4 regions of the Streptomyces sp. SJL17-4 genome follow, and region 1 is predicted to be linked to each of the others. Evidence: riboswitches for the same ligand, from Rfam matches in the RefSeq annotation. Region 1 holds a riboswitch; each other region holds the start of a gene.

Region 1 (3,691 bases):
CCGGTGGAGTTCTCCCCTTCCGTACGACTCCCACAAAGTGACGAGCCGTCAGAACTGTGATCTTCGCGTGATCGCGGGTGCATCGACTTGTGATGAGCGTTCGAATACGGCTACCTTCCCCGTCAGCTCGGTTCGTCAACGTGGTTGAGTAATTCGGCCATGTGCGGCAACTGGGCTCGCCCTCCTAGTCGTCACGCGAAAGGCGCTCCTATGCGTTCCGGGAACGGACGTCACCGTCGCCCCCGTCAGGCCCCCGCAATCGTCGTCGCCGCGGGTGTGACCGGCTCCGCCATGGCGCTGCCGCTGCTCGCCACCGGGTCCGCCTCCGCGGCCGACGCAGCCACCTGGGACCGGGTCGCCGAATGCGAGTCCGGCGGCCAGTGGAGCGCCAACTTCGGCAACGGCATGTACGGCGGGCTCCAGTTCACCCAGGACAGCTGGGAGCGGAACGGTGGCCTGACGTACGCGCCCAGCCCCGATCTGGCCAGTCGCGCCCAGCAGATCGCGGTGGCCGAGAAGGCCCTTGCCAAGGGCTCCAACGAGTGGGCCACCTGCGCGCCGATCGCCGGCCTGACGAACGACGGCACGTCGCCGGGCGTGGACCCCGGTCCCGCGAGCGTCCCCAAGGCCCCCACGGGGCCGGTTCCCGAGTCGAACTGGACCACGGGTCTGCCCGGGACCTCCGAGGAGACCTCGGAGGCCGCCGAGGGGGCGAAGGGGTCCGAGGACGCGAAGAAGGGCACGGGGACGGCTTCGCCGACCGCGCCCGCCACGCCCGTCTCGCCGACCGCTCCCGTCACGCCGACCACCCCGGCGAGCCCCTCCGTGTCGACCGACCCGAGCCACCCGACCGTGCCCACCACTCCGGGCACGCCCGATACATCCCTTACGCCGGGTACGCCGGGTACGCCCGGCACCCCTGACGCGCCGGGGGCCACCGAGCCCGGTGCGCCGACGGATGACGTGTCGTCGGCCACTCCCGGAACCGGGAAGCACCGGGGTGACGCCGCGCCGGAGGAAACCGGCAACCCGGACAGTTCCGCTGAATCGGGTAGACATGCTTCATCGGACAACAACCTGACCGAAAAGCCCCCGAAGGCGGCGCCGGCTGACGCTTCGAAGGAAACGGACGCAACTGACAGTCAGGGCAACTCGGGCTCCTATCTCGTGCAGCCGGGCGACAATCTGTCCGACATTGCACAGGAGAACGAACTCCCCGGGGGCTGGACCGCCCTCTACGACGCCAACCGGCAGACCGTGGGCCTCGATCCGGACTTCATCCTCCCTGGTCAGGCTCTCGACCTGACGAACGGTTCGACCGCGTCGGCGGAGTGATTCGGGGGCGTATGTCCGGTTCTGGGCAAGTGAGACATGGGTCTCTTCGCCCCAACTGGCGTGTCACGCCCGCAAACTTTGCTCCCGTCACCTCTCACCTGCACAAACACCCCCCATCGGAAGGCAAGTAGGGGCGTTATTTCCGCAATACGCCTCTTTGAACTTCCGGTGGGTCTGTGTCTACGGTCGTCACCGCTCGCCACCGCGGGCCCCGTCGACCGAAACGCCGAATCCTGCCGTCGGCCGATGGGAACAGTCGTCGCGCAAGCGCCGAAGGCAGGAGTGGGGGACCCAAGGTAAGTGCCGGCCCCGGCCGTTGAGACAGACGGCCGACGATCGGCTTGGGGTGAAGCCGCGTGCTAGGACACGCGGCCGGGCAACTTTCCGGCCCGAACCCGACAGCTCACCTCACAGGCGTCGGTGAGGAGAATCTCCATGCTGTTTTCCGGCAAGGGCAAACACCGCCGTCCCTCCAAGGCCACCCAGGTCGCCACGCTCGTCGGCGTCACCGGTGTCGCCGTGGCCGCCCCGCTGATGACCGCGGGCACCGCCTCGGCCGCCACGGCCTCCGAGTGGGACCGCGTCGCCCAGTGCGAGTCCGGCGGCAACTGGTCGATCAACACGGGCAACGGCTACTACGGCGGCCTGCAGTTCTCGGCCTCCACCTGGGCCGCGTACGGCGGCACCGCCTACGCCTCGACCGCCAACCAGGCGTCGAAGTCCCAGCAGATAGCCATCGCCGAGAAGGTCCTCGCGGGCCAGGGCAAGGGCGCCTGGCCGTCCTGTGGCGTGGGCCTCTCCGGCGCCTCGTACGACGGTGGCGCCACCGAGAGCGCGCCGCAGCAGAGCACCCAGCAGCAGCCGCAGCAGGAGCGGAAGGCCGAGCAGCCGACCACCCGCAGCGAGCAGCGCCAGGCCCCGAAGAAGGCCACGCAGCAGCAGGCCGCTCCGCAGGCCGCCGCGAAGAAGACCGTCACCACCCCGACCGGCAAGAAGGTCAAGAAGGGTGACGGCGAGTACAAGGTCGTGACCGGCGACACCCTCAGCAAGATCGCCCAGGCGCACGGCGTCAAGGGCGGCTGGGCCGAGCTCTTCGAGCTGAACGACGACGTCGTCGACAACGCCGACCTCATCTACCCGGGCCAGCAGCTTCACCTGAAGTGAGCCCGGCGGCCCGCGTGAGTCCGGCGGCTCACGCGGACCCTCCGACCCTCCCGCGGTGACCACCCCGGCCCGACGCGTCTCTCCCCCGTGCGCGTCGGGCCGGGGTTCCCCCGTTTCAGGAGGACTCCGTGGTTACCGACTGGTAGATCTGGGGTCCTTCGTCCCGAGATGCATGCCCTCGGGTCCTTTTTCGTCCCAGCGGGCGGGCGCCCGGCTGGCCGGAGCCCCCGAGCCGGTTAGGCTCTTGTCGCAAGGCCAAGCGACCCTGCACCGACCTTGCGTCACATCCAGCGTCACATCCCAAAAAGGAGATGCTCGTGCCGTCCATCGACGTCGTCGTAGCCCGGGAAATCCTGGACTCCCGAGGCAACCCCACGGTCGAGGTCGAGGTCGGCCTCGACGACGGCAGCACCGGTCGTGCTGCTGTTCCGTCCGGCGCCTCCACCGGTGCGTTCGAGGCCATCGAGCTTCGCGACGGTGACCCGAACCGCTACCTGGGCAAGGGTGTCGAGAAGGCCGTCCTCGCCGTCATCGAGCAGATCGGCCCGGAGCTCGTCGGCTACGACGCCACCGAGCAGCGCCTGATCGACCAGGCCATGTTCGACCTGGACGCCACCGAGAACAAGGGCTCCCTCGGCGCCAACGCCATCCTCGGCGTCTCCCTCGCCGTCGCGCACGCCGCGTCCGAGGCCTCGGACCTCCCGCTCTTCCGCTACCTCGGCGGCCCGAACGCGCACCTGCTGCCCGTTCCGATGATGAACATCCTCAACGGTGGGTCGCACGCCGACTCCAACGTGGACATCCAGGAGTTCATGATCGCCCCGATCGGCGCGGAGTCCTTCTCCGAGGCCCTCCGCTGGGGCGCCGAGATCTACCACACCCTCAAGGCCGTGCTGAAGCGCAAGGGCCTCTCCACCGGCCTCGGCGACGAGGGCGGCTTCGCGCCGAACCTCGAGTCGAACCGCGCCGCCCTCGACCTCATCGTCGAGGCCATCAAGGAGGCCGGCTACACCCCGGGCTCCGACGTCGCGCTCGCGCTCGACGTGGCCGCGTCCGAGTTCTACAAGGACGGCAAGTACGAGTTCGAGGGCAAGTCCCGCTCGGCCGCCGAGATGACCGAGTACTACGAGGAGCTCGTCTCCGCCTACCCGATGGTCTCCATCGAGGACCCGCTGTACGAGGACGACTGGGC
Region 2 (3,691 bases), 5.0 Mb from region 1:
CTACGCACCGCCCGGGGACGGCGCGCACTTCGTCGATCTCGTCTACCGGGCGCTCGCCGCCGACCCCGAGGTGTTCGACTCGACCGTGCTGTTCCTCAACTACGACGAGAACGACGGCTTCTTCGACCACGTGCCGCCACCCGTCGCTCCCCCGGGCACCCCCGGCGAGTACCTCGACGGCGTACCGATCGGCCTCGGCTTCCGCGTCCCCATGATTGTCATGTCCCCGTGGACCCGGGGTGGCTGGGTGAGCTCGGAGGTCTTCGACCACACCTCGGTCCTGCGTTTCATGGAGAGCTGGACGACGGCCCTCGGCACCCCGGCCACCTGCCCCCACATCAGCGCCTGGCGACGGAAGGTGACGGGCGATCTGACCGGCGTCTTCGACTTCGCCCACCCGGTGTACGGCGTACCGGCCGGCCTCCCCTCCACGGCGAAGGTCATCGGCCAGGCGACCTGCGGTCCGCTGCCGAACCCGGCCCCGCAGAACAACGCCCAGCCCGCGCAGGAGTCCGGCACCCGGCCGGCCCGCGCGCTGCCGTACCAGGTGAACGGCAATCTCGACCGCTTCGAGTTCGGAGCCGCGGGCAAGATCCTCGCCTGGTTCTCGATGGCGAACCAGGGCGCCGAGGCCAAGCGCGCGGCCCATTTCTCGATCCACCCGCACCAGCACCGCGACACGGCCGCCTGGCAGTACACCGTCGACGCGGGCGGCACGGCCACCGACTACTTCAACATCGGCCTGGGATCGGGGTCCGGCAAGTACGACATCTCGATGATGGGCCCCAACCGCTTCCTGCGCCGGTTCATCGGGGACGCCTCCAAGGCCGGCAAGGCCGTCGAGGTGACATCCAGGTTCGCGACCGAGCCGGGGACGGGGCGGACGGCCCTGTGGTTCAGGATGAGCAACACCTCGGCCGGGCCGGTGACGTTCACGATCCGCTCGAACGCCTACCGCACGGACGGCCCCTGGACCTACACGGTCCCGGCCGGCTCCACTCGGGAGGACTTCTTCAACGCGGTCGCCTACAACAACGGCTGGTACGACTTCACGATCCTGGCCGACATCGACGGGACCTGGTCGCGCCGGTACACCGGTCACATCGAGACCGGAGCGCCGAGCATCACCGGCTGAGTACGCCGTCCGGGTGCGGGGCGGTGGCCGCTTCGCCGCCGTCGCGCACCCGCCTCCCACCCGCCCCACACCCGCCCCGCGCCCGCGGAGAGTCCGTCAGCGCCCGGCGTGCGCCGCGCGGTGGATCGTGGCGTCGAGGAGGGCCACCGCGTCGGCGGCCGTACGGCCCGGGGCCCGGTTCCACGGCCCGATCAGCTCATGCCACCCCCGCGACCGGAGCTCGGCCATGATCCAGGCGGCCGCCTCGTTCATCGTCGTCGCGCTGCCGTAGCCGAGACGGTGCGCGGCGAGCAGCGCGCCGCAGACACACCGGGCCCCGCGCACGTCGCGCAGCTTGTACGGCGCGTTCTGCCAGCCCCACTCCGTCAGCACCAGGCGCGCGTACCCGAGGTGGACCGAGGGGCGCAGCTCGGGCTGGCCGATGCGACGCCAGGCGTGCAGCCGGTCGGGCAGGACGGCTCCGATCCGGCCGGGAAGCCGGCGCTCGGCGGGAAGGGAAGGCGGCAACGCGTCGAGCGCGTCGGCGACGAGCCGCTCCACCGGCAGGGTGAGCAGCTCACGCCAGCCCTCCACAGCGGGTGCGGGCGCCGGCGGCGCGGTCCAGTCCGTGACGATCCGCTGCCAGGTGGCGCTCTCGTAGAGGGCGGCGGCCTCACGGTCGAGGGTCTCGGGGTCGAGCAGGGAGGCGGAGGGCGACATCCGGGCGGCTCCTCGGTCGGGGTGGCTCCATCTTTCATGACGAATGTCGGTTTTGCGACCTATGCCCTTGAGTGCCCGCGCGGTCGAACAGTCCCTTATCGCCCACTTCTCCATTAATAGAATTACCACCCCTATTCGGACATTGAGCACCTGGTGACGCGACTCACGTTCCCGGGGATTCCCCGGTGATCGGAATCCGTGCAGGCCGTGCGGGACAAGGAAGTTCGATGCGCAGGAGTCGAGGTCGATCTTGAATTCCATGAATTCGGTGATCCTTTCACCGACCCCTGGACTCAGATCCTCTTGTTCTCCGCCGCATTACTGGCCTACGGTCACCTCCATTCGAGCGGATCGCCGAATCCTGCCACCGCTCGAAATACCTCCCTTTCACCCGACGGCAGGAGCGGGGGACCCACGAATACGCCGGCCCGGATTCCGGAACGGCTCGGGGTGAAGCCGCGTGCGCGCGGCCGGACATCTCCAGTCCGAACCCGACAGCTCACCCCGAAGGCGCCGGAGAGGAATCTCGTCATGCCTGCTCACGGTAAGCACCGCCGCCCCCGCCGCCGCCCCGTCTCCCGTGGACTCGCGCTGGTCGGCACGGGCGGAGCCGCCCTCACCCTCCCGCTGATCGCCCCGGCCGTGGCCGGCGCCGCGCCTGTTTCCGGAGCCCCGGAAATCGCCGCCAAGAACATCACCGCCCCCGCGGCCCCGGTCGCCGCGAAGGCCGCCGCCAAGGCACCCGCCGCCCCGGCCGCCGCACGCACCTACACGGTCGTCAGTGGTGACTCGCTTTCCCTGATCGCCCAGAAGAAGGGAATTCAGGGCGGCTGGAAGGGCCTTTACCGCGCCAACCGGAGCGCCGTGGGTGACAACCCGTCACTTATTCATCCGGGTCTTGAACTGACGCTTCGTCGGGATTCCGTGAAGGCCGCCCCCACGCAGGCGAAGAAGACCGCCACGGCCGAACGGGCGAACCGCTCCGAGCGCCGGAGCGCCACCCCGGCCACCGGCACCGGCGCCTCGGCCGCCGCTCCCGCCGCCGCCGCTCCGGTCCAGGCCGCGCCCGCCGCCGCCACCCAGTACGCGAACAACCTCGACGGCTGGATCCGCGAGTCGCTGGACATCATGGCCCAGCGCGGCATCCCCGGCTCGTACGAGGGGATCCACCGCAACATCATGCGGGAGTCCTCCGGCAACCCCCAGGCCATCAACCTCTGGGACTCCAACGCCGTGGCCGGCACCCCCTCCAAGGGCCTGCTCCAGGTCATCGAGCCGACCTTCCTCGCCTATCACGTGCCCGGCACGTCGATGGACCTGTTCGACCCGGTCGCCAACATCACGGCCGCCTGCAACTACGCGGCCGACCGCTACGGCTCCATCGACAACGTCAACGGCGCCTACTGATCCCGGAAGTGCCCGGTGAACCAGGAGGTGGCGAGCTCCGCCACCTCCTCCAGGGCGCCCGGCTCCTCGAAGAGGTGCGTGGCGCCCTCCACGACCTCCAGCCGGCTCTCGCAGCGCAGCAGCGCCTCGGCCCGCCGGTTGAGGTCCAGGACCAGCGCGTCCCTGCCCCCGACCACGAGGAGCGTCGGGGCCTTGACCCGCGCCAGGTGGTCGGCCGCGAGGTCCGGCCGGCCACCGCGTGAGACGACGGCGGCCACGGCGGACTCCAGGTCGCCCGCAGCCCACAGCGCGGCGGCCGCTCCCGTACTGGCCCCGAAGTAGCCCAGCGGGAGGCCTTCGCTCTCCGGACGCTCGGCGAGCCACTCCGTGGCGCGGGCGAGCCTGTCGGCGAGCAGCGGGGTGTCGAAGACCTGCGCCCGGTCGACCGCCTCGGCCTCGGTGAGCAGGTCG
Region 3 (3,691 bases), 3.8 Mb from region 1:
CCAGGCGGGCGGCGCCGGGCGCGCCCTGCAGTGCCTGCGGGTCCATGTGCCGTACGCCACCCGGGCCGACATCGTGCGCGTCCACCCCGGCGAGGAGTGGATCCACGTCCTGGAGGGCCGGGTGCGGCTGGCCCTCGGCGAGGCCGTCCACGTCCTCGATCCCGGGGACAGCGCGCACTTCGACTCGCTGACCCCGCACCGGATCGGAGCGGCGACCCCCGGCGGGGCCGAGCTGCTCTTCGTCCACACCCTGATGCAGAGCCCCGTCGCCGAGCTGTGTCTCGGCGACGGAACTCCGCACCGGCGCTGATCCCGCGTACTTCCTTCGACAGAAAAGGACCGAGATGTCCGAGAAGGCACGACCTGTCACCGGCGAAGAGCGAGGCGAGGGCAAGTTCCCCAAGGGGCTCGTCCTGCGCCTCTTCGCCTATCTGATCGCCGGGCACCTCTTCGCCGGCTTCCTCTACCTGCTGTTCATGCTGGGCGGCCAGAACCAGTAGGCCCCGGTAACCGGTAGGCCCTGGTCACGCCTCCGTGAGCAGCCGCTCGCGGAGGCGCTCGCGGGTCTCCGGGGACAGCTTCAGGCCCTCGGTGAGGTAGGTGTCCACCGAGCCCCAGGTCGCCTCGATCGTCTCGAAGGCGCCCCGCAGGTACTCCACCCGCGCGTCGAACAGCGGGCTCAGCAGCTCCATCACCTCGGGCGACATCGCGTCCGGGGCGGTGGAGCTGCGGCGTACCTTGTAGCGGCGGTGCGGGTCGTTCGACTTCACGTAGTCGGCCTCGATCGCCTCCCGCTCGACCCCGACGGCCAGCAGGGTGATCGCGATGGAGAGCCCCGCGCGGTCCTTGCCGGCCGCACAGTGCATCAGGGCGGGGAGGCTGTCCTCGGCCAGCGAGTGCAGGATCCGGCTGTGCTCCATGGTCCGCTCGACCACCATCTTCCGGTACGAGTCGGACATTCGGGCTGCGGCCTTGCCGTCGCCGAGGATGTCCCGCAGCTGCTCGATGTCGCCGTCGCGGACCAGCTTCCAGAACTCCTTTCCGTCGGCCGGGTCGTTGAGGGGTATGTTCACGTTCCGTACGCCCGGCAGTTCGACGTCCGGGCCCTCGATCTTCCGGTCGGCGAGGTTCCGGAAGTCGAAGACGGTGTGCAGTCCGAGCGAGTCGAGGAAGGTGACGTCCTCCTCGGTGGCGTGGGCGAGGTGGCCGCTACGGAAGAGGCGGCCGGGATGCACGGCGCGCCCGTCCGTCGTCGGCAGGCCGCCCACATCCCGGAAGTTGCGGACCTCGGCCAGCTCGGGTTCGTTCGCTTCGATGGGCGGGACCTGCGGCAGCTGCTGCGTCACGGATGCTCCTGATGGTCGACGTTCGGGTGCCCGACGCGAGATCGGTTCCAGGGGCAATCATCCAGGTGGGGCTGTGATGGCGCACCCCCCTGGACGGGAATGGGTGATCTGTCCGAATTGAGGCGTTGCGTATAACGCGCCCTGTTTACAGGTGAGATGAGTCTCGGCGCGTGAGCAGGGTCATAGAAGTGACGGATCGTGGCCGGACGCCCGAAGCAAATGCCCTGCGCAAAAAGGAAATCGAGGGTCCGTCATCCACGGAGGGTGACCGGAATTCCGGGTGAAAGGCCGTACGGGGAAAGCCGGGAGAAATCCGTGGCTTGTTCGTGCCGACCCCGCTCGTCTAGCGTCACCGTCAATCCGGTCGGACCGCCGAATCCTGCCACCGTCCGGAATTCCACCCATCCCATGCGTGGCAGGAGCGGGGGACCCAAGGAAGTACGCCGGTCCCGCGACGCAGGACGGCTCGGGGTGAAGTCGCGCGAGAGCGTGACCGGACATCTCCAGTCCGAACCCGACAGCTCACCTCGTAGGCGCCGGAGAGGAATTCGCCATGCCCGCGAAGGGTAAGCACCGCCGCATCAAGTCCAACCGCCTCACCCGCGGAATCGCCGCCGCCGGTACGGGAGGCGCCGTTGTCGCCCTCCCGCTCCTCGGTGCCACCGGTGCCCACGCCGCCGAGCAGGCCGCCCCGGCCGCTCCCGGCCAGGCCGTCACCGCCGCCGCCCAGGTGAAGGCCCCCGCCGTCGCCAAGGCCGCGCCCACCGCCACGAAGGCCGCGCCGAAGACGTACTCCGTCGTGCGGGGCGACTACCTGTCGAAGATCGCCGCCGAGCACGACCTCACCGGTGGCTGGCAGAAGCTGTACGCCGACAACCGTCAGGTCGTCGGCGAGGACCCCTCGCTCATCCTGCCGGGCATGAAGCTCACCCTCGGCGCCAAGAGCACCGCCAAGGCCGCACCGAAGAGCGCCGCGCCCAAGGCCGCCGCCCCCAAGAGCCCGGCGAAGGCCTCTGCGGAGAGCTCCTCGAAGAACGGCGACAGCACGCGTGCCTCCCGGAGCAGCGAGCGCGCCGCCGCTCCGGCCGCGAGCACGCAGTCGTCGGGCTCGTCGGCTTCGCAGTCGTCGGGGGCCTCCGCCTCCGGCGCCTCGACCTCCGCCTCCGGCTGGGTCGCCCCGGTCAGCGGCGGCTTCTCCACCCCGTACCGCGCCTCGGGCTCCATGTGGTCCTCCGGCTACCACACCGGTGTCGACTTCATCGCCTCCTCCGGCACCGCCGTCCGCGCCGTCGGCGCCGGCACGGTCGTCTCCGCCGGCTGGAGCGGCGCCTACGGCAACGAGGTCGTCATCCAGCACGCCGACGGCAACTACTCGCAGTACGCCCACCTCTCCTCCCTCTCCGTCTCGACCGGCCAGACGGTCTCCGGCGGTCAGCAGATCGGCCTCTCCGGCTCGACCGGCAACTCCACCGGCCCGCACCTGCACTTCGAGATCCGCACCTCGCCGAGCTACGGCTCCGACGTCGACCCGCTGGCCTACCTCCGTCAGCACGGCGTCTCCGTCTGACGGAGCGTCCCCCGCTGACACGAGCAGCTCCCCGAAGGCCCGGCACCCACGTGCCGGGCCTTCGGCCTATTCCGGCTTGGCAAATTCTTTATCGGTGGCATATGTCACCCGGCGTCAACCCCTCCTTACGGTCGCGTAAGTCACATCCGAAGGGGAAGGATGTGCACCCGTGGCAGACGATTCGAGATCAAGAGACAAGAACGCATTCGGGTCGTACGCGGCGATCGGTGACAGCTTCACCGAGGGCGTCGGAGACCCCGGGCCCGACGGGACGTACGTCGGCTGGGCGGACCGCTTCGCGGTGCTGCTCGCCGACCAGCTGCCGGAGCACGACGCCTTCCGCTACGCCAACCTGGCGGTACGCGGGCGCCTCCTCGACCAGATCGTGGCGGAACAGGTCCCCCGGGCGAAGGAACTCGCCCCCGACCTGGTGACCTTCTGCGCCGGCGGGAACGACATCATCCGCCCCGGCACGGACCCCGACGACGTCGCCGAGCGCTTCGAGCGCGCCGTCGCCGGACTGACCTCCGCCGTCGGCACCGTCATGGTGACCACCGGCTTCGACACCCGCGACGTGATCCTCCTCAAGCACCTGCGCGGCAAGATCGCCACGTACAACGGGCACGTCCGGGCCATCGCCGACCGCTACGGCTGCCCGGTCCTCGACCTGTGGTCGCTGAAGTCCGTACAGGACCGGCGCGCCTGGGACGACGACCGGCTGCACCTGTCGCCCGACGGCCACACCCGGGTGGCCCTGCGCGCCGCGCAGGTCCTCGGC
Region 4 (3,691 bases), 1.1 Mb from region 1:
AGCTGGTCGAGGGCGGTGACGATCTCCTCGACGGGGACGGACTCGTCGTCGAAGTGCGTGTAGTACAGGTCGATGTAGTCGGTGCCGAGGCGGCGCAGCGACTCCTCCGCGGCCGCCTTGATGGTGGTCGCGGACAGTCCCTTGAAGTGGGGGTGGGCGCCGACCTTGGTGGCGACGACGACATCGGCGCGGTTGCCGCGCGCGGCGAGCCAACGGCCGATGACGGTCTCGGACTCGCCGCCCTCGTTGCCCTCGGCCCAGGCCGAGTAGACGTCGGCGGAGTCGACGAAGTTGCCGCCCGCGGCGGTGTAGGCGTCGAGGACGGCGAAGGACTGCGCCTCGTCGGCGGTCCAGCCGAAGACGTTGCCGCCCAGGGCGAGCGGGAAGACGTGCAGGTCGGAACTGCCCAGCGGGCGGAGAGTCGTCATGGTCGAGACAACCGTCCGCCCCGCCGGGCCTATTCCGTCGGCTCAGGTGGCGAGCCGGGGTGTCAGAGGCTGAGGCCCTTGGAGCGCAGCCACTCCGCCGGGTCGAGGCCGGAGCCGCCGGGCGTGTGCACCTCCATGTGGAGGTGGGCGCCGGTGACGTTGCCGGTGGCGCCGACGCGGCCGATCGTCTCGCCGGTGCCCACGGTCTGGCCGGCGGAGACCGTCATGGAGGACATGTGGGCGTACCAGATCTCGGTGCCGTCCGAGAGCTCCAGGACGACGCGGTAGCCGTACGAGCCGGACCAGCCCGCCGACTTGATGGTGCCGCCGTGGACGGCCTTGAGCGGGGTGCCGGTGGGGGCGGCGAAGTCGAGGCCGGTGTGGTAGCCGGAGGACCACATCGAGCCGGACTGCATGTAGGTGGCGCTGAGGCTGTACGAGGAGAGCGGCAGCGTGTAGCTCGCGGCGAGCTTGGCGAGGCGCTCGGCCTCGGCCGCCGCCTCGGCCTTCGCCCTGGCCTCGGCTTCCGCCTTCGCCTTGGCCTCCGCCTCGGCCTTGGCCTTCGCCTCGGCGGCCGCCTTCTCCGCCGCGTCGGCCTTGGCCGCGGCCTCCGCGGCGGCCTTCTCGGCCGCCGCCTTCTCCGCCGCGGCCTTCTCGGCGGCGTCGGCGGAGGCCTGCTGCTGCTCGGCCTGCTGGAGGATGCGGGCGCGCAGGGCCTCGCCCGCGTCGCCGGCGCCGGGCGCGGCCTTCGCGGCCGGGCCGTCCTGGGTGATCAGGCCGGCCTGCTGCATCTGCGGGGTCTTCGTGCCCTGCTCGTCGTCGACGGTGGCGTACGTGGCGACGGTGAGCGGGTTCGGGTTGGCGCGGGCCGCGCTGACCGTCTCGTGGGTCTCCTCGGGGAGGAGGTCGCCGACGCCGGGCAGGTCGTGGGCGTCCGGCAGGTCGAGGTCCGGGAGGTCCGGCAGCGAGATGGCCACCGGGGGCTTCTCCTGCGCGGTGGCGAGGCCACCCGCACCGACGGCCGCGATCACACCGACGCCGAGGACGGTGGAGGAACGGGCGAAGTTGGAGCGCTGCTTGACGACACGGTGGCGGCCGCCGGAGCGGCTCTCGGCGCGGAGGGATCCCTCGGTGGGGTTCCACTCGGTGTCCGGGGCGGCGGGGCCCGCACCACCACCGAAGGCATCGAAGGGGGCTTCGGGTGCGGGAGTGTTGGACGCCACGGAGGCGCGCTCCTTTCCTTCCTTCTCGCCTACCGGGTTAGCTGACGGGTTCGGAGCAGGAAGGTCTCCTACGGGCACGGTCGCACAAGTGCGAAGGGCCCGATTCACCCCAAGTAGTGGTTCCCCGGTTCCTTTTCAGGATTCGGCGCGTGCGCACGGTGCCGTCTCTTGCGACGGCTGGGACGACCGCGCTGCGTTATCGAACGTTAATAGACGCGGGGTGCCGATTCCAAGCTGTTCCTCTTGATCATTCATTGAATTGGGAGGGAATAGTCCGACTTGACCTCCCTTCAGCAAGGGACGCCGAAACCCTCGCTACCTGACGTTATGTCAATTGTTATCGCAGTGACACCTCGCGACTACGGTCGGTGACCGGGCCTGCCGCGGGGGGATCCGGGCCCGCCCGGCGGCACCACCGGCATCGTCCGGCGCCGCTTCGGCTGCCCCGTCGCCGGGCGGCTCACCGCGAGCAGCGCCATGTCGTCCGTCGACCCGCCGCCGGTGTGCAGCCGTACGTCGTCCACGAGCGCGTCGAGCAGTTCCTCGGGCCCGGGGAAGATCCGCCCGGCGAGCCGCTCCCCCGGGTCGTAGAAGACGCCCTCGGCGTTCCGCGCCTCCGAGAGACCGTCGGTGTAGAAGAGCAGCGTCGCGCCCGGCGGGTACGGCCGCGCCTCGGCCCGGTCCGGCCACGACGCCAGATCGCCCATGCCGAGCGGCAGTGCCGGCTCGCCGGGCTCCAGCGTGTCCAGGCTCCCGTCCGCGGACAGCATCAGCGGCGGCGGATGCCCGCGGTTGACGACCCGTACGAAACCGTCGAAGGTGCCGCCCCCGTCACCGCGCGGGATCTCGGCGAGGACGGCCGTGGTGAACCCCTCGAAGGCGTCGAGCCCATGACGGCGGGTGCCCTCCCGGGCCAGGGCCCGTTCGAGCCGCTGCGCCACGCCCTCCAGGGTCCGCTCCTGCTCGGCCGCCTCCCGGAACGCCCCGATGACGACGGCGACGGCCTCGACCGCGTCCAGGCCCTTGCCCCGGACGTCGCCGACCACGAGCCGCACCCCGTAGGGGGTGTCCTGGACGGCGAACAGGTCGCCGCCGATGAACGCGTCCGCCTGCGCCGCCTCGTACCGCGCCGCGCACTGCAGCCCGCCGATCCGCTCGGCGGGCGTCGGCAGCACCGCCTTCTGCGCGGTCTCCGCGATGACCCGCGCCGAGGCGAGCCGTTCACCGCTGCGGCGGACGACCCGGTTGATGAGCAGGGCGAGCACGGAGACCGTGAGCACCGTCAGGATCTCGGTGAGCGAGGGGATCTCGGTCGCGGTGCCGTTGTAGACGTGCAGCCCGACCGAGGCGAGGACGGCGGCGATCCCGGTGAGCAGCGTCGTGAGGGTGGAGAAGAACGGTGCCGCGATCAGCGGGGCGGCGGAGAACATCGGCGCCGCGCTGTACTTGGCCGGCGTCAGGACGTCGAAGACGACCCCACCCACGATGATCAGCGGCGGCAGCGCCCGGAGGAACCTCCGGGCACCCCCGTACGGGCCACGGCCCTCGCCGCCGCGCCGCCCACCGATCGCTCCTGGGAGGTGCCCCACCTGTGCTCTCCTGCCCGGTCCGTCCCCGCGGCCCGTACCGCGCCCTCCCAGGGTGGCCGCCGCCGCCCGGGGCGGCGACTCCCAGGGGGCCGACCGGCGTACGGCCGGGGACCCGGCCCGGCCACGCGCGCGGGGAGGCGCCGCGGCGGTCTGCGCGGGCAGGTGGACGTCGAAGGACCCCGCTTCCCGGCGGCCGGGCGGGCTCGGGCTACAGGTTCCGCTCCGCGTAGATCTCCATCGCGTCCCGCACGAGGACCGCGGTGCCCTCGCCGTGCTTGTCGTAGTTCACGGTGAAGCGCGGGTCGTCGACGTACATACGGCCGAGACCGATCACGTACTCCTTGCTCGGCGTCGTGGTGGTGGACAGCCAGGCGACCTGCCGCCGCGCGATCTCCTGCACCTCGTCGCTGCCGGCGGCGCGACCCTCCTTGAGCGCCTGGGCGAAGTCGCG

What was found. Region 1 has a riboswitch for cyclic di-AMP ahead of N5875_RS23460 (transglycosylase family protein). Riboswitches for the same ligand answer to the same signal wherever they lie in the genome.
Region 2: linked by a shared signal. The riboswitch ahead of N5875_RS00795 (LysM peptidoglycan-binding domain-containing protein) and the one ahead of N5875_RS23460 (transglycosylase family protein) in region 1 are both predicted to bind cyclic di-AMP.
Region 3: linked by a shared signal. The riboswitch ahead of N5875_RS06305 (LysM peptidoglycan-binding domain-containing M23 family metallopeptidase) and the one ahead of N5875_RS23460 (transglycosylase family protein) in region 1 are both predicted to bind cyclic di-AMP.
Region 4: linked by a shared signal. The riboswitch ahead of N5875_RS18475 (M23 family metallopeptidase) and the one ahead of N5875_RS23460 (transglycosylase family protein) in region 1 are both predicted to bind cyclic di-AMP.

Annotation. Positions count from the first base shown of each region.
Region 1 covers NZ_CP104578.1:5,203,162-5,206,852, forward strand. The annotation lists gene N5875_RS23450 (cytochrome P450) at 1-60, shown strand, start outside; gene N5875_RS23455 (transglycosylase family protein) at 211-1,335, shown strand; cyclic di-AMP (ydaO/yuaA leader) riboswitch at 1,594-1,767, shown strand; gene N5875_RS23460 (transglycosylase family protein) at 1,771-2,499, shown strand; gene eno (phosphopyruvate hydratase) at 2,811-3,691, shown strand, end outside.
Region 2 covers NZ_CP104578.1:176,241-179,931, forward strand. The annotation lists gene N5875_RS00785 (phospholipase C, phosphocholine-specific) at 1-1,135, shown strand, start outside; gene N5875_RS00790 (hypothetical protein) at 1,232-1,834, opposite strand; cyclic di-AMP (ydaO/yuaA leader) riboswitch at 2,177-2,360, shown strand; gene N5875_RS00795 (LysM peptidoglycan-binding domain-containing protein) at 2,366-3,241, shown strand; gene N5875_RS00800 (alpha/beta family hydrolase) at 3,235-3,691, opposite strand, start outside.
Region 3 covers NZ_CP104578.1:1,419,377-1,423,067, reverse strand. The annotation lists gene N5875_RS06320 (helix-turn-helix domain-containing protein) at 1-310, shown strand, start outside; gene N5875_RS06315 (DUF6126 family protein) at 345-500, shown strand; gene N5875_RS06310 (tyrosine-protein phosphatase) at 525-1,346, opposite strand; cyclic di-AMP (ydaO/yuaA leader) riboswitch at 1,735-1,895, shown strand; gene N5875_RS06305 (LysM peptidoglycan-binding domain-containing M23 family metallopeptidase) at 1,900-2,913, shown strand; gene N5875_RS06300 (SGNH/GDSL hydrolase family protein) at 3,083-3,691, shown strand, end outside.
Region 4 covers NZ_CP104578.1:4,148,043-4,151,733, forward strand. The annotation lists gene N5875_RS18470 (aldo/keto reductase) at 1-428, opposite strand, end outside; gene N5875_RS18475 (M23 family metallopeptidase) at 491-1,651, opposite strand; cyclic di-AMP (ydaO/yuaA leader) riboswitch at 1,663-1,809, opposite strand; gene N5875_RS18480 (PP2C family protein-serine/threonine phosphatase) at 2,011-3,219, opposite strand; gene N5875_RS18485 (MerR family transcriptional regulator) at 3,449-3,691, opposite strand, start outside.